DNA from 3 places in the Burkholderia sp. MSh2 genome. Region 3 is predicted to be linked to each of the others. Evidence: predicted binding sites of a transcription regulator. Region 3 holds the regulator's gene; each other region holds the start of a gene.
What was found. The regulator LexA, encoded in region 3, represses DNA repair genes until DNA is damaged. The targets are predictions, from matches to a motif close to ACTGTATNNNNATACAGT.

Region 1: the regulator LexA is predicted to act here: its motif matches at 1,457-1,474, upstream of GQ57_RS17835 (DUF2471 family protein).
Region 2: the regulator LexA is predicted to act here: its motif matches at 1,469-1,486, upstream of GQ57_RS21325 (PA0069 family radical SAM protein).

What each region holds. Positions count from the first base shown of each region.
Region 1 is NZ_JPGM01000027.1:12,401-22,943, reverse strand. It holds gene GQ57_RS17840 (NADPH-dependent 2,4-dienoyl-CoA reductase) at 1-813, shown strand, start outside; gene GQ57_RS17835 (DUF2471 family protein) at 993-1,397, opposite strand; gene GQ57_RS17830 (LysR family transcriptional regulator) at 1,538-2,431, opposite strand; gene GQ57_RS17825 (NAD(P)H-dependent oxidoreductase) at 2,518-3,297, shown strand; gene catC (muconolactone Delta-isomerase) at 3,438-3,728, opposite strand; gene GQ57_RS43390 (hypothetical protein) at 4,068-4,631, shown strand; gene GQ57_RS17805 (LysR family transcriptional regulator) at 4,633-5,523, shown strand; gene andR (anthranilate 1,2-dioxygenase regulatory protein AndR) at 5,668-6,627, opposite strand; gene andAc (anthranilate 1,2-dioxygenase large subunit AndAc) at 6,840-8,111, shown strand; gene andAd (anthranilate 1,2-dioxygenase small subunit AndAd) at 8,126-8,602, shown strand; gene andAb (anthranilate 1,2-dioxygenase ferredoxin subunit AndAb) at 8,623-8,949, shown strand; gene andAa (anthranilate 1,2-dioxygenase system ferredoxin--NAD(+) reductase) at 8,939-10,159, shown strand; gene GQ57_RS17775 (DUF1177 domain-containing protein) at 10,223-10,543, opposite strand, start outside.
Region 2 is NZ_JPGM01000032.1:118,356-128,898, reverse strand. It holds gene GQ57_RS21335 (D-amino acid dehydrogenase) at 1-777, opposite strand, end outside; gene GQ57_RS21330 (Lrp/AsnC ligand binding domain-containing protein) at 923-1,411, shown strand; gene GQ57_RS21325 (PA0069 family radical SAM protein) at 1,514-2,680, shown strand; gene GQ57_RS21320 (NINE protein) at 2,721-3,188, opposite strand; gene GQ57_RS43805 (hypothetical protein) at 4,008-4,352, opposite strand; gene rpsP (30S ribosomal protein S16) at 4,353-4,607, shown strand; gene rimM (ribosome maturation factor RimM) at 4,650-5,327, shown strand; gene trmD (tRNA (guanosine(37)-N1)-methyltransferase TrmD) at 5,329-6,123, shown strand; gene rplS (50S ribosomal protein L19) at 6,257-6,649, shown strand; gene GQ57_RS21285 (CoA pyrophosphatase) at 6,737-7,423, shown strand; gene GQ57_RS21280 (CobD/CbiB family protein) at 7,544-8,482, shown strand; gene GQ57_RS21275 (putative signal transducing protein) at 8,545-8,862, opposite strand; gene rsgA (ribosome small subunit-dependent GTPase A) at 8,925-9,866, opposite strand; gene GQ57_RS21265 (M48 family metallopeptidase) at 9,863-10,543, opposite strand, start outside.
Region 3 is NZ_JPGM01000022.1:66,984-77,526, forward strand. It holds gene GQ57_RS15030 (LysR substrate-binding domain-containing protein) at 1-835, shown strand, start outside; gene mnmH (tRNA 2-selenouridine(34) synthase MnmH) at 900-2,027, shown strand; gene GQ57_RS15040 (permease) at 2,024-3,082, shown strand; gene GQ57_RS15045 (hypothetical protein) at 3,183-3,605, shown strand; gene GQ57_RS15050 (ABC transporter permease) at 3,643-4,476, opposite strand; gene nodI (nodulation factor ABC transporter ATP-binding protein NodI) at 4,483-5,397, opposite strand; gene GQ57_RS15060 (universal stress protein) at 5,734-6,231, shown strand; gene GQ57_RS15065 (DUF2939 domain-containing protein) at 6,319-7,017, opposite strand; gene GQ57_RS15070 (hypothetical protein) at 7,047-7,382, opposite strand; gene lexA (transcriptional repressor LexA) at 7,409-8,056, opposite strand; gene GQ57_RS15080 (sulfate ABC transporter substrate-binding protein) at 8,321-9,358, shown strand; gene cysT (sulfate ABC transporter permease subunit CysT) at 9,482-10,375, shown strand; gene cysW (sulfate ABC transporter permease subunit CysW) at 10,372-10,543, shown strand, end outside.

The DNA of each region.
Region 1 (10,543 bases), on a different contig from region 3:
GCGGCCGAGATCGGCGGCCAGTTCAACCTGGCGAAGCGGATTCCGGGCAAGGAGGAGTTTCATGAAGCGCTGAGCTACTTCGGCCGGCAGATCGCGCTGACCGGCGTGAATCTGCACCTGAACCGCCGGGTCGACGCGAGCGACCTGATCGCGGGCGGCTACGACGAGATCGTGCTCGCGACCGGCGTCTCGCCGCGCGACCCGAAGATTCCGGGGCAGGACGGGCCGAACGTGCTCAGCTACATCGACGTGCTCGCGGGCAGGCAGCCGGTCGGCCGGCGCGTCGCGGTGGTCGGCGCGGGCGGGATCGGCTTCGACGTCGCCGAATATCTGGTGCAGGACGGCGAGTCGCCCGCGCTCGACCTGGACGCGTGGAAGGCCGAGTGGGGCGTGACCGACCCGGCCGCGACGCGTGGCGGCGTGACGCGCGCGCAGGTCGCCGCGCCCGCGCGCGAAGTGACGCTGCTGCAGCGCAAGGCCGCGCCGCTCGGCAAGGGGCTCGGCAAGACGACCGGCTGGATTCACCGCGCGACGCTGAAGATGAAGCAGGTGACGATGATCGGCGGCGTGAACTACGAACGGATCGACGAACGCGGGCTGCACGTGTCGTACGGCGAGCAGCGCACCGATCACGCGCTGATCGAAGCCGACACGATCGTGCTCTGCACCGGGCAGGAGCCGCAGCGCGCGCTGCTTGCGCCGCTGCAGGCGGCCGGGCGCCCGGTGCACCTGATCGGCGGCGCGGAACTGGCCGCCGAACTCGACGCGAAACGCGCGATCGACCAGGGCTCGCGGCTGGCGGCACGGCTGTAGCGCGCGGCCCCCGGCAGGTTCGTTCCGGCGTTCGTCGCGCGGCGCTGGCTTGCCCGCGCGACGGCGCGCAGTGTGCGATCCGGCGCGCCGGCCCGCTCGCACGGGAGCGCGGCGACGGGCATGGGCACGGGCCGCACGAGCCTGCTACGCGGCGGCGCGCCGCGAGCGGCCGGCGCGGCTCAGCCCGCTTCGGCGCGCTCTTCCTCTTCCGCATCGAGCATCGCCTTGACGATCAGGTAGACGGCCGGCAGGTCGTCGTCGTCGCGACGCCAGTCCACCGGCTCCTCGGTGTCCGAGGCGACCAGCCGGCTGTCGCGCAGCCGGATGAATGCGTCGACGACGGTCGGATCGTTGCGGTTCAGGAAGCCGGCATTCGAGAAGGCCAGCTCTTCGACGTTCAGCAGCGCCTGCCAGCTCATCGTGCGGACGGCGGCGGGGTGGGTGCGGCGCCGCAGGCCGAGCGCCCGCTGCGCGGGGCCGCCGACGACACGCTGCAGATCGACGACCGCCCGCTGCGCGGCGCGCTCGAAGTGGACGGGATTGAAGCCGGGTTGCTCGGGATCGAATGCGGATGACTGGAACATGGTCGCCTCACTAAAGACCGTCTCGGGATGACGGAATTCGGGTCAAATGACGCAGAAACACTGTAAATATATACAGTGATCGGCGGACTTTCAAGCCCCTGGCGACAGCAGATGTCAGCCGCCCCCCGCGGCCGGGCGGATCAGACCGATGCCGAGATCGTTTCCCGCAACCAGCGGTGCGCCGGATCGCGATGCACGCGTTCGTGCCACAGCATCGACATTTCGTAGCCGGGCACGTCGACCGGCGCTTCCACCACGCGCAGTGCGGGCACGTCGCGCACCAGCCGCTCGGGCAGCATCGCGACGAGGTCGGTGCTGGCGACGGCCGACATCACGAACAGGAAATGCGGCACCGACAGCACGACGCGCCGCGTCGCACCGACCTGCGCGAGCGCGTCGTCCGTCACGCCGAAGAAGCCGCCGCCGTCGGGCGACACGATCACGTGTTCGAGCGCGCCGAACTGCGCGAGCGTGGGGCGCCGCTTCAGCTTCGGATGACCGGCGCGCCCGACGAGCACGTAGCGCTCGACGAACAGCGGCCGGCGCCGCATGCCGGGCGGCGACCCCTCGGTCGTGTGGAACGCGAGGTCGATGCCGTTTCGTTCGGCATCCTGTTCGATGCGCGGCGGCACGAGCTCGACGACGGCGAGCCGCGTACCCGGTGCGGCCGACCGCAGCGCGTTCAGCGCGGGCAGCACGATCGTCGATTCGCCGTAATCGGTTGCGGCTACCCGCCACGTGTTCGTCGCGGTGGCGGGATCGAACGGCGTGGCGGGGATCACCGCGCGCCCGATGGCTTCGATGGCGTCCCGCAACGGCTCGCGCAGCGCTTCCGCGCGTGCGGTCGGCCGCATCCCGCGCGGCCCCGGCAGCAGCAGCGGATCGCCGAACACGTCGCGCAGTTTCTGCAGCTGCACGCTGACCGACGGCTGCGACATCCCCAGTTTTTCGGCGGCGCGCGTGACGTTGTGCTCGGCGAGCAGCACGTCCAGCGTGACGAGCAGGTTCAGGTCGAGTCGCCTGAGATTGTTCATGGCTATACCTGGCATATCGGGAATTCATTTCAAATATACCGGTGGAAGCGGCATCCTGCAGTCATTCAATCGACGGAGTACCGAACATGAATGTGCTGATCGTTTATGCCCATCCCGAGCCGCGTTCGTTGAACGGCGCGTTGCGCGACTTCGCGGTCGCGCATCTCGGGGCGGCCGGCCATGCGGTGCAGGTGACCGACCTGTATGCGATGAACTGGAAGCCCGTGCTCGACGGGCGCGATGCGACCGATCGCGCGCCCGGCGCGCGTTTCGATCCGTCGCTCGATTCGCGGCGCGCGTTCGCGGCCGGCACGCAAAGCGCCGACATCGTGCGCGAGCAGGACAAGCTGAAGTGGGCCGACGCGGTGATCCTGCAGTTCCCGCTGTGGTGGTTCTCGATGCCGGCGATCATGAAGGGCTGGTTCGAGCGCGTGTATGCGTACGGCTTCGCGTACGGCGTAGGCGAGCATTCCGACACGCGCTGGGGCAATCGGTACGGCGAAGGGGCGCTGGCCGGCAAGCGCGCGATGGTGGTCGTCACGGCCGGCGGGTGGGAGTCGCATTACAGCGCGCGCGGCATCAACGGGCCGATCGACGACGTGCTGTTCCCGATTCAGCACGGGATGCTGTATTACCCGGGTTTCGACGTGCTGCCGCCGTTCGTGATCTACCGGACGGGGAAGATGGACGACGCGCGCTTCGGCGAGACGCGCGCGGCGCTCGGCCGGCGTCTCGACACGCTGTGGACCGCGCAGCCGATTCCGTTCCGGCGGCAGAACGCGGGCGACTACGAGATTCCGGCGCTGACGCTGAAGGACGGGATCGCGCCGGGCGAGGTCGGGTTTGCCGCGCATCGGGTCGCGTGACGGGTGTCGGGTATTCCGACGCGGGGCGACGCGGGCCGGCCCGGTCGAAATGAACGCGACGCGGGCAGCCTGCGTGACATCGCCGGCCGCCCGTGTCGTGCCTCTTGAGGCCGCGCGCGACGGCCGCGATTCACGCCGGTTCAGCGATCGTCTTCCCGCACCGACGACGGATGCCGGCACAGCGCCCGCACGTCGAGTTCCATGTACGGGAAGAGCGGCAACTGGCTCAGCAGGTCATGCAGTTGCTGCACGCTCTCGACGTCGAAAACGCTGACGTTCGCATAGCGCCCGGCGATCCGCCACAGATGCCGCCAGATCCCTTCGTTCATCAGCCGCTGGCACATCGCCTTTTCTTCCGCCTTCAGCGTCGCGGCCTTGACCGGGTCCATGTCCGTCGGCAGACGGACGGTCATTTCCACATGAAACAGCATCCTGCGCTCCTTGTGTTGTCGATGCGCCGAACGGTCGGGCCGCCCGGGCCGGCGTAACTTCGTTTCGCGGTGCGTCGCGCGGTTCCTCGTGCGGAAGGCAATCGAAGCCGATCGGTGCGAACGGTCCGTCGACGTCGTACGGCTTGCCTTTCGCCGCCTCGGTTTGCGTGACCGCCGGGATCGGCCTTTCGCGCGTCGCGCATGGGCGGCCGTGTCGCGGATGCGCGTCGCCTTCGATGTCGATCCACATCGTCAGCTTACGACAACCGTTCGCCGAAACGAAGCCGTGAGCATGCGCCTGACAATGGCCGGGGCGACGGGGCCGATTGGGGGCATGCTGTGGAAGCGGAAGCGGAAGCGGAAGCGGAAGCGGAAGCGGAAGCGGAAGCGGAAGCGGAAGCGGAAGCGGAAGCGGAAGCAGAAGCAGAAGCAGAAGCAGAAGCAGAAGCAGAAGCAGAAGCAGCCTTCGGCATCGGAGCGGATCGTGCTGCGCGGATCGAAGGCGGGCGGCGACAGGGCGAAGGCCCCACCGTTGCCGGTCAGGTTCGCATGCCGCACGGCACTTTCCCGCGTTCACAGGTGGTGCGCCCTCCCGGCCGGGCACCCGGCATCGCGATCCCGTTCGACCGTGAACGCGTCGACGGTCCCGGACGCTCCCCCGCCGACGCCTTCGATACCGTCCGTGCATCGAATCCGGGCCGGCCCGACGGGCCGTCAATGCCTCGCCGCGACCGGCAATTCGCGGGGCCCGACCGTCGGCGCGTCGACGCGTCGCGCCTCGATACGCCCGATGGCGGCGGCGGTTGCTATCATGCGATTCTTCCTGCTGGCGCGCATGGCACGCAATCCCGCCGCGCGTCGTCCAGCCCGCTGTCCGACGACACCCATACCTTCGAGGCATGAAATGGAATTGCGTCAGCTCCGCTACTTCATCGCCGTCGCCGAGGAGATGAACATCACGCGGGCGGCCGAGCGGCTGCACATGACGCAGCCGCCGCTGAGCCGCCAGCTCCAGGCGATCGAGGACGAGATCGGCCTGCCGCTGTTCGAGCGCGGCGCGCGGCCGCTGAAGCTGACCGATGCCGGGCGCGTGTTCTATGCGCAGGCGAAACGTCTCGTCGATCAGGCCGACGAGCTCGGGCCGCTGACGCGGCGGCTCGCGCAACTGTCGGAGCGGATCGTGATCGGCTTCGTCCCGTCGACGCTGTACGGCGCGCTGCCGGACGTGATCCGCGCGTTTCGCGAGGCGCAGCCCGGCGTCGAGCTGTCGCTGATCGAAATGTTCACGCTCGAGCAGCTCGGCGCGCTGAAGGGCGGACGGATCGACGTGGGGTTCGGCCGTCTGCGGTTCGACGACGACCAACTGGTGCGCGAGGCGCTGATCGAGGAAAAGCTGATCGCGGCGCTGCCGGTCGGGCATCCGCTCGCCGATCCGGCCCGGCCGCTGACGCTCGCGGACATCGCGAACGAGACGCTGATCGTCTACCCGAGCACGCCGCGCCCGAGCTTTGCCGATCAGCAGCTCTCCGCGCTGCGCGACGGCGCGCTGGTGCCGGCGGCCGTTCACGAGGTGCGCGAGCTGCAGACGGCGCTCGGGCTCGTGGCCGCGCAGGTCGGCGTGTCGCTGGTGCCGGAGAGCGTGGAGGGCGTGCGCGTGAAGGGCGTCGTCTACCGGCGGTTGCCGGAGCCGGCCGCGACGTCGCCGATCATCATGAGCCGCCGGCTGCACGGCGAAAACGCCGCCACCGCCGCGTTCTGCGCGATTGCCCGGGAGATGATCGCGCCGCCGGCGTAACGGATGTCGCAGGCGCCAGATCGCAACTAACGGTCTATTTGGAATACGCCCGCGGATGCGGGGAGGCCTCGCCGCGTCGTCCCGATCGATGCGGTGCGTTGCCGGCCGTGCAAACCGGCGGCGCGTGCGCCGGCGCAGCGGCTGTCAGCGCTTCGCGTCGAGCGTTTCCGACGGCGATTCGCCGAACTTTTCCCGGTATGCGATCGCGAACCGTCCGAGGTGCGCAAACCCGCAATCGAGCGCGACATCGGCGATCCGCCGGTCGGGCGCCGCACCGCGCAGCAGCTCGCGCGCATGGTCGAGCCGCGTCGCGCGCAGGTACTGCATGGGGCTCATCCCGCGGAACTGGAGGAACGCATCGCGCAGCGTCCGTTCCGGCACGCCGGCGGCCTGGACGATATCGGCGAGCTGCAGCGGCTGCGCATAGTGCGCGTTCACGAATTCCTGCGCGCGCCGCACGAAGCCGGGGGCCGGGTCGCGGTGCGACGCCCGCAGCACGGACGGTGGATGGCCCTCGATCAGCAGGTCGATCAGCAGGTGCTCGAGCTGCGACGCGACGCGCGGGTTCGCGTTCGCGCGTTCGAGCAGCTCGGGCGAGCGTGCGACGAGCATCAGTTGCTGGCGCCACGCGGCGAGCGCGGCGTCGCTGACGTGCAGGACGGGATCGAGCGTCGCGCGCGGATCGCCGGTCAGCGAGCCGACGGTCGCCGCGTCGATGCGCAGCACGAACTGCTCGCAATCGGCGGACAGCACCGCGTCGAAGCGCTCGCCGGGCGCGCAGAGCACGCCGGTCTGGCCGTCGACGCCGAGCTGCCGCCCCATCGCGCGCACCTCGGCCTGGCCGGACAGGCAGAACATCAGCAGGTAATAGCCGTCGACCGCGTCGACCTGCACGCGCATCGCGTCGCCGAACGCGATCGTGCCGATCCCGAGCCCGCCGAGCCGGACGAAATCCATGTGCGCCGCGCCGCGCACGCGGCCGCCCGGCAGCAGCGCATGCGGCTGCATCACGCGCGAGATCCGCTCGCGCGTCTCGTCGAGATCGCGGGATTCGAACAGCCGGTGCGCGCGCAGCGCGAGCGGCTCGAACGACGTTGGGGACATGGGCCTCAGCCTTTGTATGGGCGACGCGCGCTTCGATCCGGACAATGGGTCGCGATCGTGCGCCGGTCGCGTGTGCCGTCATGCTAGCGCAGAAATCCGCCGAAAGTGGATATTGCGCCGCCGCAATCGCACTTTCCGGATAGACGGGAAATATTAGCTTTTCAAAAATCTGTTCCATGCATTCAACGCAACGGATCGACAAGGAGTCCGACATGGAGCAGACAGAATCGCCCGTCGTGTTCGCCACGCGCGACGACGCAGCCGACGTGACCTTTCCGCATGACGACGGCTCGCGCGTGCCGTACAAGGTGTTCAGCTCGCGCGCCGTCTACGATCGCGAGCAGGAGCGCATCTTTCGCGGGCCGACGTGGAACTTCGTCGCGCTCGAGGCGGAAATCCCGAACCCGGGCGACTTCAAGAGCACGTTCGTTGGCGATACGCCGGTCGTCGTCACGCGCGCCGAGGACGGCACGCTCGCCGCATGGGTGAACCGCTGCGCGCACCGCGGCGCGCAGGTGTGCCGCAAGTCGCGCGGCAACGCCAGCTCGCACACCTGCGTCTATCACCAGTGGAGCTTCGACAACCAGGGCAACCTGCTCGGCGTGCCGTTCCGGCGCGGCCAGAAGGGGATGACCGGGATGCCGGCCGACTTCGACCCGAAGCAGCACGGGCTGCGCAAGCTGCGCGTCGACTGCTATCGCGGGCTCGTGTTCGCGACCTTCAGCGACGACGTCATGCCGCTGCCCGACTATCTCGGCGAGCAGATGCGCCCGTGGATCGACCGGATCTTCCACAAGCCGGTGGAGTATCTCGGCTGCACGCGCCAGTACTCGAAGTCGAACTGGAAGCTGTACATGGAGAACGTGAAGGACCCGTATCACGCGAGCATGCTGCACCTGTTCCATACGACCTTCAACATCTTCCGCGTCGGCATGAAGGCGCGCTCGATCCCGGACGCGAACCACGGGCTGCACAGCATCATCACCGTGACGAAGACGGGCGACGATACGTCGGCGGCCTACAAGCAGCAGAACATCCGCTCGTTCGACGAGGGTTTCCATCTCGAGGACGAATCGATCCTCGATCTCGTGCCGGAATACGACGAGGACTGCACGAACCATATCCAGCCGATCTTCCCGCAGCTCGTGATCCAGCAGATCCACAACACGCTGGTCGCGCGGCAGATCCTGCCGAAAGGCCCCGACAACTTCGAACTGATCTTCCACTTCTTCGGCTACACGGACGATACGCCGGAGCTGCGCGCGCTGCGCATCAAGCAGGCGAACCTCGTCGGGCCGGCGGGCTACATCTCGATGGAGGACACCGAGGCGACCGAGCTCGTGCAGCGCGGCACGGTGCGCGACGGCGACGCGACGTCGGTGATCGAGATGTCGCGCGGCAATCCGGAGCAGCAGGACACGGTGATCACCGAAAGCCTGATCCGCAAGTTCTGGGTCGGCTACCAGAAGCTGATGGGCTATTGAGGCGGGAGCGCGAAATGACGGAAGACATGAAGACGTGGTTCGAGATTTACATGCTCCAGAACCGCTATATCGGACACCTCGACAACGACCGGCTCGAACACTGGCCGGAGATGTTCACCGAGGACTGCACGTACGAAATCGTGCCGAAGGAGAACGCGGATCTCGGGCTGCCGGTCGGGATCGTCCACTGCACGAACCAGCGGATGCTGCGCGACCGCGTGGTGTCGCTGCGGCACGCGAACATCTACGAAGAGCACACGTACCGGCACATGACGTCGGGCCTGACGATCGTCGCCGAACGCGACGGCGAGATCGATACCGAGAGCAACTACGTCGTCGTGCAGACGCGCAGCAACGGCGAATCGAACGTGTACCAGGCCGGCAAGTACTACGACACGGTCGTGCGTACGCCCGACGGGCTGCGTTACAAGACCAAGCGCGTGATCTACGACACGTCGCGCGTGCAGACGCTGCTCGCCACCCCGATCTGACCTGGAAGCAAGGAACCGACATGACCGAAGCAACGCTGGCCGAGTGGCATCCGCTCGGCGCTTTCGACGAATTCTCCGAAGACGAACCGGCGGCGCGCGTCGCCGGCCAGAAGCCGATCGCCGTGTTCCGGATCGGCGACGAACTGTTCGCGATGCACGACCTCTGCTCGCACGGCCATGCGCGGTTGTCCGAGGGCTATGTGGAGGACGGCTGCGTCGAATGCCCGCTGCACCAGGGGCTGATCGACATCCGCACCGGCGCGCCGAAATGCGCGCCGATCACCGAGCCGGTGCGGACCTATCCGCTGCGGATCGTCGACGGGCAGGTGGAAATCAATGTCGGCTGATCCGTTCGTGATCGTCGGCGCCGGCCATGCGGCACGGCGCACGGCCGAAGCGCTGCGCGAGCGCGATGCCGGGGCCCGGATCGTGATGGTCGGCGCGGAGCGCGAGCTGCCGTACGATCGGCCCGCGCTGTCGAAAGACGCGCTGCTGAGCGACGGCGGCGAGCAGCGTGCATTCGTGCGCGATGCGGGCTGGTACGACGCGCAGCGCATCGTGCTGCGGCTCGGCACGCGAGTCGACGCGATCGAGCGCGACGCGCGGCGCGTGCGGCTCGACGACGGCACGACGCTGCCTTATGCGCGGCTCGTGCTCGCGACGGGCTCGCGGGTGCGCCTGTTCGGCGGCGTGGTCGACGCGGGCGTCGAGCCGCACTACGTTCGCACGGTCGAGGATGCGCGGGCGTTGCGCGCGCAGCTGTTGCCGGGCCGCCGCGTGGCGGTGCTGGGCGGCGGTTTCATCGGGCTCGAGGTCGCGGCCGCGGCGCGCCAGCTCGGGTGCGACGTCACGGTGATCGACCCGGCTCCGCGCCTGCTGCAGCGCGCGTTGCCGGACGTCGTCGGCGCGTATGCGCATCGGCTGCACGAAGCGCGCGGCGTGGCCTTCCGGATGGCCACGCTGCCGCGCGCGATCCGTCGCGCGCCGGCGGGCGGCGCGATCGTCGAGACCGACCGCGGCGACGTGGCGGCCGATATCGTCGTGGTCGGCATCGGCGTGACGCCGAACGTCGAGCTTGCTCAGGCGGCGGGGCTCGAGGTCGACAACGGCATACGCGTCGACGCCGGCTGCCGGACGATCGATCCCGCGGTCTTCGCGGCGGGCGAGGTGACGATGCATTTCAATCCGCTGCTCGGGCGTCATGTGCGGATCGAATCGTGGCAGGTTGCCGAAAACCAGCCGGCCGTCGCGGCCGCGAACCTGCTCGGCGACGATGCGACCTATGCCGAGCTGCCGTGGCTGTGGTCCGATCAGTACGACTGCAACCTGCAGATGCTCGGGCTGTTCGGCAGCGAATGCACGACCGTCGTGCGCGGCGATCCGGCGAGCGGACCGTTCACGGTGTTCGGGCTGGGCGGCGACGGGAAGATCGTCGCGGTGGCCGCGGCGAACCTGGGGCGCGACATCGGCGCATCGCGCCGGCTGATCGCGGCAGGGGCCGTGCCCGATCCGGCGAAGCTCGCCGATCCCGCGGTCAATCTGAAGACCTTCCTGTAACGCGGGATGCGCCACACGGCCGGCGCGGCCGGCGGTGTGGCGCGCCGCGCCGGCATGGCGTCGTTACGCGGCGTTGCCGTACCCCTGGAACACGCTCAGGTCCGGATACGCGTTGCGGATCCTGCGCCATTCGTTCGCGTCGTAGAACTCGCATGCGCCGGCCGTGAAGCGCTTGGCGACTTCGACCGAGAAACGCACGGCTTCCGCGAGGTCGACCTCGTGGCTCGCGCTCGAATCGCTGCCGCCGACCACCGCGCGCGCGGTGATCGCGACGCCGACCACCGGCTTGTCGGTGCCGACGTGCGGCTGCATGATGCTGTTGAAGTGCGACAGCCCGTTGTCGTACGGCGTGATGTCCTGCAGCGAGATCGGGAACGTGACGGC
Region 2 (10,543 bases), on a different contig from region 3:
GCTGGTCGAGTACGAGCCGAGCGCGACGACGTAGGCATCCGCGCGCACCGTTTCGCTGCCGCACTGTACGCCGGCGATCTTGCCGCCCGCGATCGCGAGCGCATCGATCGGCGTGTTGTAGCGGAACTTGACGCCGAGCGATTCGGCGAGCGCCGCGAGGCGCGTCGTGAACAGCTGGCAGTCGCCCGTTTCGTCGCCCGGCAGGCGCAGGCCGCCCGTCAGCTTGTGCGAGACGGCGGCGAGCGCCGGTTCGGCTTGCTTCAGGTCGGCAGGCGACAGCAGTTCGAACGGCACGTTGGCTTCCTTCAGGACGGCGATGTCCTTCGCCGCACCGTCGAGTTGCTGCTGCGTGCGGAACAGTTGCAGCGTGCCGCCCGTGCGTCCCTCGTACTGGATGCCGGTATCGGCGCGCAGCGCCTGCAGGCAGTCGCGGCTGTATTCGGCGAGGCGGACCATGCGGCCCTTGTTGACCGCATAGCGCTCGGCCGTGCAGTTGCGCAGCATCTGCCACATCCACTGGAGCTGGAAGCGCGTGCCGTCGAGCCGGATCGCGAGCGGCGCATGCTTTTCGAACATCCACTTGACGGCCTTCAGCGGCACGCCGGGCGCAGCCCACGGCGCGGCATAGCCGGGGGAGATCTGGCCGGCGTTCGCGAAGCTCGTCTCGAGCGCAGGGCCGGCTTCCCGGTCGATCACCGTGACTTCATGACCGGCATGCGCGAGGTAATACGCGCTTGCCACGCCCACCACACCGCTGCCCAGAATGACGACTCGCATAGCTGCTCCAGATGGAAGGGACCAGGTCGAGGCCGGGCGCACATGCATCTCCGTGTAACCTCTAGCTGATCTAGTTTTTTGCGCTATGGTATTGTCGAATCTGTAGGTTTTGTTATCGTATTTTTCAGGTTTTCAGTATAAACAAATGAGAACGCAACGGCAGCCCGTGCGCTCGCTCGACAAGCTCGACCGGCGCATCCTCAAACTGCTCCAGGACGATGGCCGGATGGCGATGAAGGACCTCGCGGAACAGGTCGGCCTGACCGTCACGCCGTGCATCGAGCGGGTGCGGCGCATGGAGCGCGACGGCGTGATCACCGGCTATCACGCGCGGGTCGACCCGCACCAGCTGGATGCCGCGCTGCTGGTGTTCGTCGAGATCACGCTCGGTCACAAGGGCGGCAACATGTTCGAGCAGTTCCGGCGGGAAGTGATGAAGATCGACGAGGTGCTCGAATGCCATCTGGTGTCCGGCGATTTCGACTACCTGATCAAGGCGCGCATCGGCGAGATGGCCGACTACCGGAAACTGCTCGGCGACATCCTGCTGCAATTGCCCGGCGCCGTGCAGTCGAAGAGCTATGTCGTGATGGAGGAAATCAAGGAGACGTTGACGATCGCGGTTGGCGATTGACGCGCCGGCGGCCGGTTGCCGGGCCCTTGATCCCGTGCTTGGCATGCTGCGCCCAATACTGTATAAATATACAGTATTGGGCGCAGGTGAACGGGTGGGCACATGGACGAACGATCCGACAACGAATTTCCGGTTGCGCCGCCCGCGCCCCGCAAGGGGCGCGGTGCGGTCGACAACCTGCAGGGGCGATATGAGCTGGCGCAGCGCGAAGCGGTCGACGACGGCTGGACGCACGAGTCGGACGATGCCGATTTCCCCGCGCCGCTGCGTACGCAGGTGTTCGAGGAGCGCGCGAAAAGCATTCTGACGCATAACCAGTCGCCTGACATCCCGTTCAGCGTCTCGCTCAATCCGTACCGCGGCTGCGAGCACGGCTGCATCTATTGCTTCGCGCGGCCGACACACAGCTATCTCGGCCTGTCGCCGGGGCTCGATTTCGAAAGCCGCATCTATGCGAAGGTCAATGCGGCCGAACTGCTCGAACGCGAGATTTCGCGGAAGCGCTACGTGCCGGAGCCGATCGCGCTCGGCGTCAACACCGATGCCTACCAGCCGGTCGAGCGCGACCTGCGCATCACGCGCAGCGTGATCCAGGTGATGCACGATCGCGGGCTGCCATTCGCCGCGATCACGAAGTCGTCGCTGATCGAACGCGATCTCGACCTGCTCGCACCGATGGCCGGGCGCGGTCAGGTGATGGCGGCGGTCACGATCACGACGCTCGATGCGGAGCTCGCGCGCACGCTCGAGCCGCGCGCGGCGACGCCGGCGCGCCGGTTGCGTACGATCCGCGCGCTGCGCGACGCCGGCGTGCCGGTTGGCGTGAGTATTGCGCCGGTCATTCCGTTCGTGACCGAACCCGATATGGAACGCGTGCTCGAGGCGTGTGCGGAAGCCGGGGCGACGCATGCGAGCTACATCATCCTGCGGTTGCCGTGGGAGGTCGCGCCGCTGTTCAAGCAATGGCTCGCCGCGCACTTTCCCGACCGCGCGGAGCGCGTGATGAACCGCGTCCGCGACATGCGCGGCGGCAAAGACTACGATTCGGATTTCTCGAAACGGATGAAGGGCGAGGGGATCTGGGCCGACCTGTTGCGGCAGCGCTTTCGTCAGGCCGTCAAGCGGCTCGGGTTGAATGAGCGCACGAACGGCATTCTCGATCTGTCGCAGTTTCGCGGTGCGCCGGCCTGCACGGTGCCGGTGCCGCGTGTCGCCGTTCGTGCCGCCGGCACGAAGGCACGTGACGACATGCAGTTGAACCTGTTCTGAGCGGTGCGCGATACCGTCGCGCGCGCTGGATGGGTTCCGCTTACTGCGAAATCTGCTTGGCCGCTTCGACCTGCGATTCGAAATACGTCTGGAACGACAACGCGAGTGCGGTCATCAGCAGGAATGCGCCGATCAGCAGCGAGAAGATCACCACGAAGATCACGGTCCAGCCCGACTGGCTGTGCTTGCCTGTATCGGCGTTGAATTGCGCATCCCATTTTTCGTCGGGGCGCAACCCGTACACGAGCGCGGCAAGGAACGCCGCGAGCAGCGAGATTGCGCCGGGCACCGCGAGCCACCAGCCGAGTCCGGCGGTGCGCTGGGTCGCGGCGAGCAGCAGGAAGCCCGGAATGCCGACGATCGTCGCGAGCAGGTGCGCCCAGCCGTACACGTCGCGAAAGCCGTACAGATAGAAGCGGTGCGCGCCGAGCGATCCGAGCAGGAAGGCGAGTGCGGCGGTAAGCGTCTTGGAGCGGAAGCGGCGGGCTGGTGCGGTGCTGCTGGACATGGATGGCGGCGTGTTGTCGTTGGCATGGGTGGCCGGCGGGCCGGCGCGGGCGCGCGGCCCGCACGCATTCTACGATGCCCGGTCGGGCCCGGTCACCCCTGTCCTGCGTCAAGGTGCCGCATGGGTCGTGCGGTAGATCGGGCATGCCTCTTCGTCGCTGGCGAGCAGCGAGGCGTCCGGTAGCGGCAACTCGCCGGCAGTGCGTCTCCGCGCCGAGTTGTCGGGGTGTCCTCGGCCCGTGACGAACCGGGTTTGGCCGGCTTGGAGCTGGTGTCCACCGAGACGACGGCGCGCAGCGCGCGATAGCCGGCCTCCGTGCTGCGGTTCCGCGAGCCGTGTCCAGCGATGAACGTGCTGTCGCGTACGGCCCTGGGAGCGTCGGCTCTGTATGGAAGCGCATGCCGGGTACGATAACGTGTGCGCTCAGCGTCAATGCCGGGGGAGCATGGCGGCGGCAAGCGCCGTCGCTGGGGAGGATCGGGCGTATCGCCGCCGTGGCAGTATGGAAAGCCGAAGCCGAAGCCGAAGCCGAAGCCGAAGCCGAAGCCGAAGCCGAAGCCGAAGCCGAAGCCGAAGCCGAAGCCGAGATCGGCGTGGGCGTGGGTGGTGTGGGCAGTGGGCGAGCCGGCCGTCGCCATGATCGAGGCGCAGAATGCGCGGCATGGCGTATATATGGAGAGTGCCGTCGCGACAGGCGACGCCGGCAAGCATGTCGCCCCCGAACGCGTCCGCTTGGTGCGCAATGATCCGTCCCTCACGTATCAAGAATGCATGCGCGCGGCTGTTCCGTGTACCGACATACAGGATGTCGCGCGACGATCACGCCATTTCGTGCGCTTCCGCTGCCGCGTCGATTGAGACTTCCGCATGAAAACCGAATGGCGCGACGAGTTCCACTACCGGCAACGGCGGTGCTGACACCTGTACGGATGCGAGGCCGGCAGGGCTGGCAGACAGCGCCGCGAAGCGGTGCTGCACGTGGCGCGTCGAGGCGCCGCGAAGGCGCGACGCGACGGCGGAGAACGTGCCGGACACGCCGATTGCACGCACGGCGGACAGGGCGTCCATGGATTTTTTACGCGTAAGTGTTTGTTGTACCTCTGGTTTCCAGCTATAATCGCGTGTTTCAGTAGTTTCGAACCCGGTTTTCCCGAAGGACATCATATGGTTATCATCCGTCTGGCTCGTGGCGGCTCGAAGAAGCGCCCGTTCTACAACATCGTCGCTACCGATTCGCGCAACCGTCGTGACGGCCGCTTCATCGAGCGCGTCGGCTTCTACAACCCGGTCGCCACGAAGGGCGAATCGCTGCGTATCGCTCAGGATCGCCTGACGTACTGGCAAGGCGTTGGCGCGCAACTGTCGCCGACCGTCCAGCGTCTCGTGAAGGAAGCGCAAAAGGCGCAACCGGCTGCCTAACATGGCACGGTGTGCCGGTCGTGCCGGCTGTGAGGTGCATTGATGGCGGGTCACGATTCCGGTAATGCAAGGCGCGGGCGTGCGTCGTTTGGCGCATTCGTCCGCAAGCCGGTCGAGCGCGAGGCTGTCGCGAACGCCGGCGAGGTTGCCGAGCAAGACAATCTCGAGTTGGCGCAGGCCTGGCCTGACGATGCCGTCGAGGTCGGGGCGGTGGTCGACGCCTACGGCCTGAAAGGCTGGGTCAAGGTTGCAGCGCATGCCGACGCCGGCCGCGGTGGCGACGCGCTGCTCAAGGCGCGCCGCTGGTGGCTGGAGCGAGGTGCGGAGCGGCTTTCCGTCCGCATCATGCAGTCGAAGACGCACAGCGACACCGTCGTTGCGCAACCCGCGGGCGTCAGCGACCGCGATGCCGCGCTTGCCATGCGCGGCTTTCGCGTGTTCGTGCGCCGGGAAGATTTCCCGGCATTGGCCGCGGACGAATTCTATTGGGTCGACCTGATCGGTCTCGAAGTCGTCAACGAGCAATCGGTGGCGCTCGGGAAGGTGAGCGGGATGATCGACAACGGCGTGCATTCGATCATGCGTGTCGAGTATCCGGCGACCGGCAAAGACGGTCAGCCGACCACCGACGAACGGTTGATCCCGTTTGTCGGCGTATACGTCAAAACGGTGGATCAGGCGGCGCGTCGCATCGTCGTCGACTGGGAAGCCGATTACTGAAATGAATCAGGTTACCGAGAGCGCGGTGCAGTTCGACGTCGTCTCGCTCTTTCCCGAGATGTTCCGTGCACTGACCGACTGGGGAATCACCAGCCGGGCAGTCAAGCAGGGTCGATTCGGGCTGCGCACCTGGAATCCGCGTGATTTCACGACGGACAACTACCGCACGGTCGACGATCGGCCGTACGGCGGCGGTCCGGGCATGGTGATGCTGGCCAAGCCACTCGAAGCCGCGATCGACGCCGCGAAAGCGGCGCAGGCGGAGCAGGGTATCGCGAGCACGCGTGTCGTGATGATGTCGCCGCAGGGTGCGCCGCTCACGCACGATCGTGCGATGCGGATGGCGCAGGAGCCGGGCGTCGTGGTGCTGTGCGGCCGCTACGAGGCGATCGACCAGCGCCTGCTCGACCGGTGCGTCGACGAGGAAATCAGCCTCGGCGATTTCGTCCTGTCCGGCGGAGAGCTGCCGGCGATGGCGATGATGGATGCCGTCGTGCGGTTGTTGCCCGGTGTGCTGAACGATTCGCAGTCGGCCGTGCAGGACAGTTTCGTCGACGGGTTGCTCGATTGTCCGCACTACACGCGCCCGGAGGAATACGACGGCGTGCGTGTGCCGGACGTGCTGCTCGGCGGGCATCATGCCGAGATCGAGCGGTGGCGGCGGCAGGAAGCCTTGAGAAATACGTTGCGGAAGCGGCCGGACCTGATCGTTCGGGCGCGCCGCGAGAAGTTGTTGAGCCGTGCCGACGAGGCGTGGCTCGCGAGCCTCGCACGCGAAGCGAAGGACGCCTCCTGAGGCGGTGTCGCGAGCGGGAATTGGCGGTGCCGTGCATGCGTGTGCGGCGCCTGATGTGAATCCATCCTCTATCGGGGCCAGGCCTGTCAGCAGGCGGGTGCCAACGCCGACACGATGGCATAAGGAGTCAGTAATGAATCTGATCGCAAAACTTGAGCAGGAAGAAATCGAGCGCGCGCTCGCCGGCAAGACGATCCCCGAATTCGCCCCGGGCGACACGGTGATCGTGAACGTGAACGTGGTTGAAGGTAACCGCAAGCGCGTTCAGGCTTACGAAGGCGTCGTGATCGCGATTCGCAACCGCGGCCTGAACTCGAACTTCATCGTTCGCAAGATCTCGTCGGGCGAAGGCGTCGAGCGTACGTTCCAGACGTACTCGCCGCTGCTGGCAAGCATCGTCGTGAAGCGCCGCGGCGACGTGCGTCGTGCGAAGCTGTACTACCTGCGCGAGCGTTCGGGCAAGTCGGCTCGTATCAAGGAAAAGCTGGTGTCGAAGGATCGCGCCGCAGCAGCTTCCCAAGAGTAAGAGCTGTAAGGAAAAAGCACCCACCCGGGTGCTTTTTTCATTCTGGCGCGACAATATGCTCGACATGACACGAACCCGAGAGCTCCATTGAATCGTCGCCCCATCATCGATCCCGAAGTCCTGCCGGTCGAAGGCACCGGCGCCGGCCTGCCCGGCATCGAGCCGCACCTGCTGACGCCGTCCGGTTTGCGCGACCGCTTCGCGCGCACGCTCGAATGGAGCGTCGAGCCCGGCGAGGCGAGGCTGCAGGAGGGCATCGATCCGCGTAGCGCGGCGGTCCTCGTGCCGCTGGTTGCCCGCGAGTCGGGTCTCACCGTGCTGCTGACCCAGCGTGCCGACCACCTCAACGACCACGCCGGACAGATCAGTTTTCCGGGCGGTCGTCGCGAACCGTTCGATCGCGATGCGACCGCAACCGCGTTGCGCGAGGCGAAGGAGGAGATCGGGCTGGCCGCCGAGCGTGTCGAAATCCTCGGTGAACTGCCCGACTACCTGACCGGCACGGGGTTCTGCGTGACGCCGACGGTCGGCCTCGTGCATCCGCCATTTACCGTGCAGGCCGATACGTTCGAAGTTGCCGAGATCTTCGAAGTGCCGCTCGCGTTCCTGATGAATCCCGCGAACCACCAGGTCCGCGTGTTCCGCTGGGAAGGCGGCGAGCGTCGTTTTTTTGCGATGCCCTACCCGAACGGCGAACCGGGCGGCCATTACTTCATCTGGGGCGCAACTGCCGGCATGTTGCGCAATCTGTACCGCTTCTTGGCCGCCGGCTAGACGTGCACACCGGCCGGCGCGCGCGGCCGGCTGCCGGGCGACCGCGCCGGCAGCCATGCGGGGCTTACGCTGTGCTATCGTTATGCAAAAAATGACATAACTCCGAAGACGGCGCCACGCATGACTTTCTTTTCGGTTCTCCTCGCCCTCATCATCGAACAGGTCCGCGCGTTGTCGCCGAACAATCCGGTGTTCGCGCTGTTCCAGTTTCATGCGGAAACCGTCGCACATGGTCTCGACGCAGGCAAGCAGAAGCACGGCATCCTCGCATGGCTCGCGGTGGTGCTGCCGTGGGTGCTGATCGTCGCGCTGATCTATTTCCTGCTGTACAAGGTGAGCTTCGTGCTCGCCTTCATCTGGAACGTCGTCGTCGTGTACTTCACGCTCGGCTTCCGCCAGTTCAGCCACTACTTCACCGACATCCATCTCGCGCTCAACAATGACGACGTGCCGCGCGCACGCGAAATCCTGCACGAGTGGACGGGCATCGACACGGTCGACATGCCGGTCGGAGAGATTGTCCGCCATACGCTGATTCATGCCGTTGTCGCGTCGCATCGCCACGTGTTCGGGGTGTTCTTCTGGTACGTGCTGCCGATCGGCCCGGCCGGCGCCGTGCTGTACCGGATTTCCGAATACCTTGCACGCAGCTGGTCGACGCCGGGCGACGACCGCACGGCCGCCTTCTCGACGTTCGCGCAGCGTGCGTTCTTCGTGATCGACTGGATTCCCGCGCGACTCACCGCGCTCGGTTTCGCGATCGTCGGCAATTTCGAGGATGCGATCTATGCGTGGCGCAACCACACGCGCCAATGGCCCGATCCGAACGACGGCGTGCTGCTGGCAGCCGGCAGCGGGGCGCTCGGTGCGCGGCTCGCAGGGCCGCTCGCGGAGCCGTCGAGCCTCGATGCGCTGGCGGTCGGCGACAGCGGCCCGCTGGCGGTCGGTGACGATTGCACGCCGCGCACGCTGCAGTCGGCGGTCGGCCTCGTCTGGCGCGCGGTGATCCTGTGGATGATCCTGCTGCTGATGCTGACGCTTGCCGTCTGGGTGTCGTGACGAGACACCGCGGTACCTGATGAAAGAAAAAGGCCGGCGCGATGCCGGCCTTTTTGCTGTGGTCAGTCGTCGCGCGGATCGCGTACGGCGCCGCACTGCCAGCACGCGGTGAACTGCGCGTCGAGCGCCTCGCCGCAGTGCCGGCAACGCCACGGCGCGGCACTCGGCGACGGGCCGTGCGATGCCGCATCGAGGAGCCGACGGGCGAGTGCGTCGTCGCGCTCGTCATCGAGCCACAGCTCGGGTGTGCACGCATCGGCGGGCAGGCCGCCAAGCGCGCCGGTCGCGTAGCAGTTATGCAGCTCGCAACCGATGCCGGCCACCTGAAGCACGTTGGCCCAATGCTGGGCTGTCGCAAGATCGGGTGCCTTGAAACGCATCGCGGCTCCTGTCGGTGAAGGCCGGCCGCCCGGCTGCCGGCCGCCGCGCACGTGACGCGCGGTCAGCGGACGATCTGGCTCGCCTCGTGCACGAGCTGGGCGTACAGCGCATGCCGTGTCGGCGCGATGCGGCCATCGGCGACGGCTTCGAGGATCGCGCAGCCCGGTTCGTGCAGATGATGGCAATTATAGAAACGGCAGTCCGCTAGCAGCGGGCGGAACTCCGGAAAGGCGCGCTCGAGGCGGCCTTCCGTCAGGTGGTAGAGGCCGAATTCCTGGAAGCCCGGCGAATCGATCAGCGCGCCGCCGCCCTGCAGCGGGTAGAGGCGGGTGAACGTCGTCGTGTGACGGCCGCTGTTGAGCGCGGCCGAAATCTCGCGCGTCGCGGCTTCGGCATCGGGAACGAGCAGGTTCACGAGCGTCGACTTGCCCATCCCGGACTGGCCAAGCAGGATCGTCGAATGCCCGGCGAGATGCGGCATGAGCTGCGCGCGCGCATCGTCGGGCGCACCCTTCACGGACAGTTCGAGCACGTCGTAGCCCAGCGCGCGGTACGGTGCGAGGCGCTCGCGCGCGACCGGCAGCGCGGCTTCGACGTCGATCTTGTTCAGGACGACAAGGGGCTTCAGCTCGTTCGCCTCGGCGGCGATCAGCGCGCGGCCGAGCAGGTCTTCGCTGAAATAGGGCTCGGTCGCGAGCACGATCAGCAACTGGTCGAGGTTGGCCGCGAAGAGCTTCGACTTGAACTGGTCGGAGCGATACAGCAGGTTGCGCCGTTCGCCGATCTCGACGATCACGCCCTGGTCGGCCGACGCGTGTTCATACGCGACGCGGTCGCCGACCGCGATGTCGCTCTTCTTGCCGCGCGGGAAGCACTGCAGCATCGCGCCGCCGTCGTCGGGGGCGACGATGTAGTGGCGCCCGTGCGCCGCGATCACGCGGCCTTCGGCACGCTGCGCGCCGGACGCGCGCGGGGCCGGCTTGCGGGAGGTCGGCCGGCTCATGCGTGCTGCAGCAGGCGGTCGATCCGCTGCGAAGCGGGCGGATGCGAGTAGTAGAAGGCCGTGTAGACGGGGTCGGGCGTCAGCGTCGACGCGTTGTCCTCGTAGAGCTTCACGAGCGCGCTGACGAGATCCTGTGCGTCGGTCTGGCTGGCCGCGAACGCGTCGGCCTCGAATTCGTGCTTGCGCGACGTGAGGCTGCCGAAGGGCGTCGCGAAGAACAGGAACACGGGAATCGCGAGGAAGAACAGCACGAGGGCGACGCCCGCGTTGCTCGTGTCGAGCGACGGCGTGACGCCGAGCCCCGTGTAGAACCACGTGCGTTGCGCGAGCCAGCCGAGCAGCGCGAGCAGCACGAGGCTCAGCACGAACGACACGAACATCCGCTTCATCACGTGGCGGCGCTTGAAATGGCCAAGTTCGTGCGCGAGCACGGCCTCGATCTCCTGGCCGGACAGGCGTGCGAGCAGCGTGTCGAAGAACACGATCCGCTTCGATGCGCCGAAGCCCGTGAAGTATGCGTTGCCGTGCGCGGAGCGGCGGCTGCCGTCCATCACGAACAGCCCCTTTGCCGCGAAGCCGCAGCGCTTCATCAGCGATTCGATGCGGGCACGCAGCGCGTCGTCCTTCAGCGGCTCGAACTTGTTGAAGATCGGGGCGATGAAGGTCGGGTAGATCAG
Region 3 (10,543 bases):
CGCGAAGCTCGAGGGCGAGCTCGGCGCGCCGTTGTTCGAGCGCCGGCCGCGCGGGATGGCGCTGTCGGAGGCGGGCGAGCGGCTGCTGGCGTTCGCGCAGCGCAGCCTGCTCGAGGCCGAGCACGTGATGAAGGACATCGGCGGGCTCGACGCGCTGCACGGCAGCCTGCTGAAGATAGCGTGCTCGGAAGGGTTCGCGATCGATTTCCTGCCCGGCGCGCTCGCGAGCTTCAAGGCGCGTCACCCGGGCGTCGACTTCTCCGTGTGGGTCGTGTCGCCGGCGGACGCGACGCGGCGCGTGCGCGACGGCGATGCGGACATCGCGCTGACCTTCAGCCTCGCGCCGGAGAAGGGCGTGCGCGTCGAGCATACCGAGCGCGCGCCGATCTTCGCGCTGGTGCGTCACGACCATCCCCTCGCGACACGCGGCGCGGTATCGCTCGCCGATGTCGCGTGTCACCCGCACGTGCTGCCCGAGGCCGGCACGACGGTGCGCCAGCTGATCGACATCGCATGCGCGCTCGACGGGCTGCTGCTCGAGCCCGAGCTGACGAGCGACAACACGGCGGCGATGTACGGCTACGCGCGGCGTACGGGCGCGGTGATGTTCACGGGGCTGCTGTCGGTGCGCGACCGCTGCGACGCGGACGGCTTCGTCGTCGTGCCCGTGACGAACCCGCAGCTTCGCGAGCGCAGCATCCAGGTGCAGACGATGGCGGGGCGCGACCTGCCCACGTCGGTACGGGCTTTTCGCGATCACCTGATCGACGCGATGCAGGCCGCCGCGCCGCCGCCGGCCGTCGGGCGCGGACCGAGACGCCGGCCCGTGAGATAATCGCCAATCCGCCTTCCGCGTCCGTGCGGCTCATCGAGCCGCATCGCCCCTGTTCGACACCGAATTGAAGAACCTGATTGCCACCCTCGATCGCGCCGGCGAGTTCGACGAGCTCATCGACGTGCGCACGCCGCTCGAGTTCGCCGAGGATCATATTCCCGGCGCGCTGAACGCGCCCGTGCTCGGCAACGAGGAGCGCGCGCTGATCGGCACGATGTACCGTCAGGTCTCGCCCTACGAGGCGACGCGGGTCGGCGCGGCGATCGTCGCGCGCAACATCGCGCGCCATCTCGACACCACGTTCGCCGACCGGCCGCGCAACTGGCGGCCGCTGATCTACTGCTGGCGCGGCGGCATGCGTTCGGGCTCGATGACGACCTGGTTCAACCTGATCGGCTGGAAGGCGCGCCAGCTTGAAGGCGGATACAAGACCTACCGCCGCTCGGTGTGCGCGACGCTCGACTTGCTGCCGACGCGCTTTCGCTACATCGCGCTTGTCGGCCATACGGGCTGCGGCAAGACGCGCCTGCTGAACGCCCTGGGCGACGTGGGCGCGCAAACGCTCGATCTCGAAGCGCTCGCGTGTCACCGCGGCTCGCTGCTCGGCGCGTTGCCTGGCAAGCCGCAGCCGACGCAGAAAGGGTTCGATTCGGGGCTCGTCGGGGCGCTCGAGCGTTTCGACCCCCAATGGCCGGTGTTCGTCGAATCGGAAAGCCGCAAGATCGGGCTCGTGCAGTTGCCGATCGCGCTGGTCGACGCGTTTCACGCGGGGCCGTGGGTGCAGGTCGAGGCGACGCACGACGAGCGCATCGACTTCCTCCTCAACGACTATGGCCATCTGTTCGACGATCCGGCGGCCTTCAAGGCGCAACTGCATCGATTGATCGGCCTGCACAGCCGCGACGAGGTGACGCGCTGGAACGCGCTGATCGATGCAGACGCGCGCGCCGACCTGTTCGCCGAACTGATCGACAGGCATTACGATCCCGCCTATGCGCGTACCTACCGCGCGACGTACGGCAAGCCGAACCGGGTGCTGACGCTCACGTTCCGGCCCAACGCGGCGGACGTGGGCGAGCAGGCGCGCACGCTGCTGGCCCGGCTCGCGCAAGCCGGGCTGCCCGCGTCGGCCGCGCTCGCGACGGGCGCGGAATCCGTAATCGACAAAAACCAATCGACGACCACACGATGACGACCACACGCACCCAACCCGGCCCGGCCCTCGGCTGGATGACCTTCCTGCTGATCGCGGTCGCGGGCCTGTTCTATGTGAAATGGTTTCCGTACTACAACAAGGCGTTCGTTGCCGCCGAGCATCATTCGATCGGCCAGTCGATCCTGATGGGCACGTCGGCGGCCGCACCCGAGCCGTCGCTGAAGGCGGCGCTCGACTACGCATGGGCGTACGGCAAGGCGATCTGGCAGGCGATGGTGCTCGGCCTGCTGCTCGGTTCGGCCGTGCAGGCGTTGCTGCCCGCGCACTGGGTCGCGCGCGTGCTCGGCCGTACCGGGTTCGGCAGCGTCGCCGCGGGCGGCCTGCTGTCGCTGCCCGGGATGATGTGCACGTGCTGCGCGGCGCCGGTCGTCGCGGGCCTGCGGGCTCGCAACGCATCGCCGGGCGGCGCGGTCGCGTTCTGGCTCGGCAACACGGTGCTGAACCCGGCGGCGCTGGTCTTCATGGGCTTCGTGCTCGGCTGGCACTGGAGCATGCTGCGCCTCGTGCTCGGCATCGCGATGGTGTTCGGGATCGGCTATCTGCTGAACCGGCTCGCGCGCCCGGGCGACGCCAGCGTCGACGATGCGCAGCTCGCCGCGCTGGCGGCCGGGCAGGCCGCGGCCGGCAATCCGTTCGTCCGCTGGATGAAGCTGCTCGCGCGCATGGTCGTGCGGCTCGTGCCCGAATACATCGTGCTCGTGCTGCTGCTCGGCGCCGCGCGTGCATGGCTGTTCCCGCATATCGGTCCGGACATCGGCAACCATCTCGGCTGGATCGTCGCGTTTGCGATTGCCGGCATGCTGTTCGTGATCCCGACTGCCGGGGAAGTGCCGATCATCCAGGCAATGCTGTCGCTCGGCATGGGCGTCGGCCCGGCCGCGGCCCTGCTGATGACGCTGCCGCCGATCAGCGTGCCGTCGCTCGCCATGCTCGCGCGTTCGTTCAAGCCGTACATGCTGGCCATCGTCGCGATCCTCGTCGTCGTGTTCGGGATCGCGAGCGGCCTGCTCGCGGTCGCGCTCGGGTTCTGACACGCGCGAGCGGTGCGCCGACCGGCGCCATCGTCGTATTCATCCGGCGCCGCCGTTTCGCGCGTGCGGTGCCCTTTACAAGAAGCAAACAGGAAAACGCATGACCCAACCGAAGATCCATCCTCGACTCGAAAAGGCGCTGACGCGCGGCGATCTCTCGATCCGCCAGGCCAATTCCGCGCGGGCGACCGCCGTGCTGAACGCACTCGGCACGATGATCATCGAGGCCTCCGCAACGATCGGCGTCGAGGCCAGCATCGAGATCCCGCAGGGCGACCGCATTTACGATCCGGTCAACGGCTTGTGGCCGCAGAAGATGCTGGTGTCGTTCGACGGCCCGGTGGACGAAGCCGAGAAGGAGGAGCTGCGCACGGTGTATCTGGTGGCAGACGATCCGGGCACGCAGTTCCGCGTCGAATGGCACCGCGCGGACGGCAAGCTCGGCCGCCAGGAAGGCGGCCCGCTCGCGACCGTCGCGTTCCTGACCGACGTCGAGATCCCGTGGAGCGACGACGACGAGTAACGTCGTCGCATGATGCCGGCGCCGCGTGCGCCGGCCGTCAGCGCATCATCCGTCGCCGGAACAGCCACGCGGACAGCAGAAAGCCGCCGACCGCGTAGCCGGCCAGTACGGCGACGTGCAACGCGACATCCGTCGCCGGCCGGCCCAGCATCGCGGGCCGGATCAGCTCGACCGCGTTCGCGAGCGGCAGCGCATGCGCTGCGTGCTGCGCGATCGGCGGCAACTGCGAGGTCGGGAAAAACACGCCCGACAGCAGCAGCATGGGCGTCAGCACGAGCGTCTGATAGAACATGAAGAAATCGTACGACGGTGCGAGCGCCGTGACGATCATCGCGACGGCGGCGAACGCGAGGCCCGCGAGCGCGATCACGGGCAGCGCGGCGAGCATCGACGGAAACCGCGCGTAGCCGAGCGCGCCCGCGACGAGCATGATCGCGGCGCCGGACAGCATCGCCTTGCTGGCTGCCCAGACAATCTCGCCGAGCACGATGTCGCCGAGCGCGAGCGGCGTATGCATGATGGCTTCCCACGTGCGCTGCACGTGCATCCGCGAGAAACCCGAGTACATCGATTCGAAGCTCGCGGACATCATCACGCTGGACCCGACCGTGCCGGCCGCGAGAAACGCGATATACGACACGCCGTCGACGTGGCCGAGCATCAGGCCGAGCCCGAAACCCAGCCCGAACAGATAGATCATCGGATCGGCAAGATTGCCGAACATCGATGCAAGCGCGAGCTTGCGCCACACGAGATAGTTGCGTCGCCAGACGGCGGCCCAGTTGGTCGCGTTTGCCGGCAGCGCGATCGCGAAGCGCGACTCGCGTTGTGGCGCGGACGGTGCGGCGGCGGAATAGTTGCGGACATCCATGTTCGATCAGTCCTGCATTTCGCGGCCCGTGAGCCGCAGGAACACATCTTCCAGATTGGCCGGGCGATGCAGATAGCGCAATCCCGTACGACCCTTGAGCCGCGCGTTGAGCGGCTCGGGGTCGCTCACGTAGCAGAACAGCGTTTCGCCGCTGATCTCGGTGTGTTTCGCGAAGGCCGACAGCTCGTCGCGCAGTGCAACCGGATCGGACCCGTAGATCTCGATCACGTCGCAGCCGATCTCCGATTCGATCAGCGCGCGCGGCGCGCCCTCGGCGATCTTGCGGCCTTCCTCGATCACGCACAGGCGGTCGCACAGCCGTTCGGCCTCTTCCATGAAGTGCGTGGTGATCAGGATCGTCTTGCCGCGCGCGAGCAGTGAACGCAGCCGCTCCCACATCAGGTGCCGCGCCTGCGGGTCGAGGCCGGTGGTCGGCTCGTCGAGCACGAGCACGTCGGGATCGTTGACGAGCGCACGGGCAAGCGTGAGACGGCGCTTCATGCCGCCCGACAACTCGCCGACCTTCGCGTCGGCCTTGTTCTCGAGCTTCGCGAATTCCAGCAGCGGCTGTACCAGCGCGCGTGCCGCCTGCGTCGGAATGCCGAAATAGCGGCCGAACACGAGCAGGTTTTCGCGCACGCTGAAGTCGGGGTCGAGATTGTCGAACTGGGGCACCACGCCGACGCGCTGGCGCGCATGCCGCGCACGCGATGGGACCGGTTCGCCGCACAGCGAAATGCTGCCGGCGTCGGGTTGGGCGAGGCCGAGCAGCATCTTCAGCGTCGTGGTCTTGCCGGCGCCGTTCGGCCCGAGCAGGCCGTAGCATTCGCCGGCCTGCACGGTGAACGACAGGCCGTTGACGACGCGCTTGTCGCCGTAGTGCTTGACGACGTTCCGGAAATCGATCGGTGCAACGGACATGGGCAGTTTGTCGTTGTGTGCGGGCGCGGAAGCGTTCCGGCGCCGGATGCGTGGCCGGCGGGCGAACGGATCGGACGAATGCGTGTCACACGGGCATGACCGAAGCGTGCGCCCCGTGCGCCTGACGGCACGCGGGAGTACGAACGGGCCATTCTAGTGCATCGGCTGCGTCGCTTCAGCGCATGCGTGCACGGTGCGATGCATGCCCGCACCGATCGTGCACCGCATCATCGCGCACATGCCAGGCGGGGCGAATCAGCGTTTTCCATCCCTTGCGTCCTGAATTGCGGCGCACCATGATGAAGGCGTGGGCTCGTATTGCGATAGGGAGGTTACATGGCTAGCTACAACAAGATTCTGCTGTGTTACGACGGCTCGCTCGAAGGGCGCAAGGCACTGCGCTGCGGCGCCAATCTCGCCATGGACCTGAAGGCGGAAACGCACTTGCTGTCGGTGGTCGACATGCGCTCGAGCATTGCGCAGAGCGCGGGTCTGCTGACCGACGTCGCGTGCGGCCGGTTCGAGGAAACAGCACGCGAAATCCTGCAGGAAGGCGTGAACTGGCTACGCGAGCGCGGGGTGCAAGCCGAGGGCCATTTCGCGTTCGGCTATCCGATCGATGAAATCGCGAATCTCGCGACGGAGCTGAATGTCGACCTCGTCGTCGTCGGCCACCGGTGCCGCAGCGGGCTCTCGAGATGGTGGATGGGGTCGGGCAACACGCAACTGCTCGATCGCGTGAACTGCAGCATTCTGGTGGCGTGTTCGTCGGCGCAGGAGCAGAAGGCCGAGATGGCGCGCGAGCGTGAAGCGGCCACGGCGAGCGGCAAATGATCGTCTGATGCGATGGCGGCCTGGCCGGCGATTCGCGCGGGTCGGGCGCCACGCCGGATCAACCGCGCGGGCGCCGACCGCGAGCCGTTACGCGTGCAGGTCGATCGCAGACAACTTCCACGAGAACAGGCCGAAGCGGTGGAAGATAGCCGCATAGCGTGTGCCGTCGGCACTGCGCTGGTAGGTCACGACGAACTCGTCGATGTTCCGGTAGCCGGCGCTGGTTTGCTGCCGGTGCGGCGGATTCTCCGGATCGCCCGGGCCGGCCGGCGCGGCAGAGGCCGGAGCCGGCAATGACGCGGCGCCCGTGTTGCTGCCCGCAACGGCGGCACTTGCCGGGGCCGGGCTGGCCGACGCGTTGCCCGGTGCATGGCCAGGCGGCAGATTCGACCATTCAGGTGGACGCTCGTCCGGCGTGCCGCGCGGCGGCAAGCCGCTCATCAGTGCGGCCACGCCCTCCGGGGTCGTATACGCATCGACCAGCGGGCCGATCAGCGCGGACCCGATCAGTGCGCCGATCATCGCGAGCGGATTGTCTTTCTTCACCGCGTCGATCCGGCGCATCAGTTCTTCCGTGACCTGCTGCTTGAGGCTGATGCGCAGCGACGGAAAATCCACGTATTCACTGATGACCTGCGCGTCGCGCGCATCGATCGCCGATTTCAGACGACCGAGCGCGACATACGGCGACGCGTACGCATAGCCGATCGCCGCAATGACCGCGACGGCCAGCACGACGATCAGCAGGGGCTTGAGCCGCGATGCGCGGCCCGGCGATACGGTCACGTTGCCTCCGGTGCGGGAATGTTCCGCAATCAGAGACCGTTTTGCGCGGCCGATCGTTCCTCTGCGATGCAGCGGTCGATCATGCGGCATACGGCATCGATCGTGCCGACCATGATCAGGCGGGAACGGCCGTGATACACGCGTACCGGCGCGCGGCGCGCGGGTTCCGCGTGATTCAGGCCGGCGTTCAGCGACACCCGCGCGAAAGCGGGGAGCGCCGACGGCAGCAGGGGCGCCTGCCGTTCGACTGCGATTTCTTCTTGCACCGGCGCGGCCGCGGATAGCGGCGCGCAGGGCGTGCGGCCGCGCAGATGACGCAGGCGACCGAATTGGCGGAAAGGCAGCAGGCGGGCAAGGCGTTCCATGATGTTCTCCTCAGCGAGACGGAATGTCAGAGTTCGCCCGAGCGAATCAGCCCGACGGCGATGCCTTCCAGCGCGAATTCCGCGCTGCCGGCCTTGACGAAGATGTTTTCGTAATCGGGGTTCTCCGCGATCAGCTCGAGACCGCCCGGCCGGCGCATCAGGCGCTTGACCGTGACGTCGTCGCCGAGACGCGCGACGATGATCTGGCCGTCCTTCGCTTCCGTGCGTTTCTGCACGGCGAGGAGGTCGCCGTCGAGAATGCCGGCATCGCGCATCGACAGGCCGCGCACCTTCAGCAGGTAGTCGGGCTTGCTGGAGAACAGCGCGGGATCGCACGCGTAATGCTGCGAGATGTGTTCCTGCGCGAGGATCGGGCTGCCGGCTGCGACGCGGCCGACGAGCGGCAGCGACAACTGCATCAGGCCGGCGTGCGGCAGCGTGAACTGGTGCGGGGCGTCGTCGATGCCGAGCAGGCGGATGCCGCGCGACGCGCCGGCGGCCAGCTCGATGACGCCCTTGCGCGCCAGTGCGCGCAGGTGCTCCTCGGCCGCATTCGGCGAACTGAAGCCCAGTTCGGCCGCGATCTCGGCGCGGGTGGGCGGGAATCCGGAGCGCTCGATCGCGCGGCGGATCAAGTCGAACACTTGCTGCTGACGGGCGGTGAGTTTGGTCATGGCTCAACTGTATGGATAGACAGTGAGCTGTATTTTTATACAGTACTCCGCGAATTTCAAGTGTTACGTGAGGTTCGACGCGATCGCGCCGGTTCCGCCGCGATTTCGCGACGTCCTGACGCCGGTTCATCTGCCGCAACCGTCCATCCCGTCTGCGTTAGCACTTTTGAGTATTAAAAAATAAGGAACGATTATTTTTAATCATGTAACCCGTTCGTTAGACTGGCCCGACATCGCAATACCGACAACACTGGAGAACCAAGGATGGCGAAGCGCAATACGGGGCTGGTGGGCGGAGTGGGCCGCCTGATCGCAACACTCGCGCTGGGCGCGGCGGCGGTGCTGGGCGTCGCGTCGCATGCGTGGGCCGATACGACTTTCCTGAACGTGTCGTACGACCCGACGCGCGAGCTGTATCAGGACTTCAACCAGGCGTTCGGCAAGGAGTGGAAGGCGAAGACGGGCGAGACCGTCAACTTCAAGCAGTCGCACGGCGGTTCGGGCGCGCAGGCGCGCTCGGTGCTCGACGGCCTGCAGGCCGACGTCGTCACGCTGGCGCTGGCCTACGACATCGATGCGCTCGCGAACAAGGGGCTCGTCAACAAGGACTGGCAGAAGCGCCTGCCGGACAACGCGTCGCCGTATACGTCGACGATCGTGTTTCTCGTGCGCAAGGGCAATCCGAAGGGGATCAAGGACTGGGAAGACCTGACCAAGCCGGGCATCTCGATCGTCACGCCGAACCCGAAGACGTCGGGCGGCGCGCGCTGGAACTACCTGGCCGCGTGGGCGTACGCGCAGCACAAGCCGGGCGGCAACGAGCAGACGGCCAAGGAATTCGTCACGAAGCTCTACAAGAATGCGGGCGTGCTCGATTCGGGCGCGCGGGGCGCGACGACGAGCTTCGTGCAGCGCGGGATCGGCGACGTGCTGATCGCGTGGGAAAACGAGGCGTTCCTGTCGGTCAAGGAATTCGGCACCGACAAGTTCGAGATCGTGGTGCCGTCGGTGAGCATCCTGGCCGAACCGCCCGTCGCGGTGGTCGACAAGGTGGTGGACAAGAAGGGCACGCGCAAGCTGGCCGAAGCGTACCTGAACTTCCTGTACAGCCCGCAGGGCCAGGAGATCGCGGCGCGCAACTACTATCGCCCGCGTTCGAAGAACGTGCCGGCGGAGCTCACGAAGCAGTTCCCGAAGCTGAAGCTGTACACGGTCGACGACACGTTCGGCGGCTGGACGAATGCGCAGAAGACGCATTTCGCGGACGGCGGCGTGTTCGATTCGATCTACAAGCCGCAGTAACGCCATAACGACAGCGGCGCGCCACGACAGCGCGCCGCATCCCCGACGGGCCGCCGGCGCAATTGCATTGCGCCGGCGTTTGCGTCGGACCCATGAGCTGCATCGACCCAGCAAGAGCATCCGATGACGACGTACACCTTTCGCAAGCCGAGCGCGCTGCCCGGTTTCGGCGTGACGCTAGGCATCACGGTGGCCTATTTGAGCCTCGTGGTGCTGATTCCGCTCGCCGCCACGTTCCTGAAGACCGCGACGCTGTCGTGGGACCAGTTCGTCACCGCCGTCACGTCGCCGCGCGTGCTCGCGTCCTACCGGCTGACGTTCTCGGCCGCGCTCGGCGGCGCATTGATCAACGCCGTGTTCGGCTTCCTCGTCGCATGGGTGCTGGTGCGCTACACGTTCCCGCTCAAGCGCATCGTCGACGCGATCGTCGATCTGCCGTTCGCGCTGCCCACCTCGGTCGCCGGCATTTCGCTCGCGGCCGTCTATGCGACCAACGGCTGGGTCGGCCAGTATCTCGCGCCGCTCGGCATCAAGATCGCGTTCACGCCCGCCGGCGTGCTGGTCGCGCTGACCTTCATCGGGCTGCCGTTCGTCGTGCGCACGGTGCAGCCGGTGCTGGAGGATTTCGAGCGCGAGCAGGAAGAGGCGGCCGCGTGCCTCGGCGCGTCGCGCTGGCTGACGTTCCGCCGCGTGGTGCTGCCGGCCGTGCTGCCGGCGCTCCTGACCGGTTTCGCGCTGGCGTTCGCGCGCGCGCTCGGCGAATACGGCTCGGTGATCTTCATCGCCGGCAACGTGCCGATGAAATCCGAGATTACGTCGCTGCTCATCATTACCAAGCTGGAGCAGTACGACTACGCGGGCGCGACCGCGCTCGCGGTCGTCATGCTCGTGGTGTCGTTCCTGATGCTGCTGCTGATCAACACGCTGCAGTGGTATCTGCAGCGCCGGACGAGCAAGGGCGCGAGCGGCCCCGCGCCCGCCGCCGTCACCGCCGTCGCAACAGGAGGCCAGCAATGAGCCAGGAGGCGAGCGCCGTGCTGAAAAACCCGTCGGCGGCCACGCGTGCCGCGAAACGGCTCGATCCCGTCAGCGAGTCGCGCGTCGTGCGCTGGCTGCTCACGGGCATCGCGCTGGCGTTCCTCGCGTTCTTCCTCGTCGTGCCGCTCGCCGCGGTGTTCGTCGAGG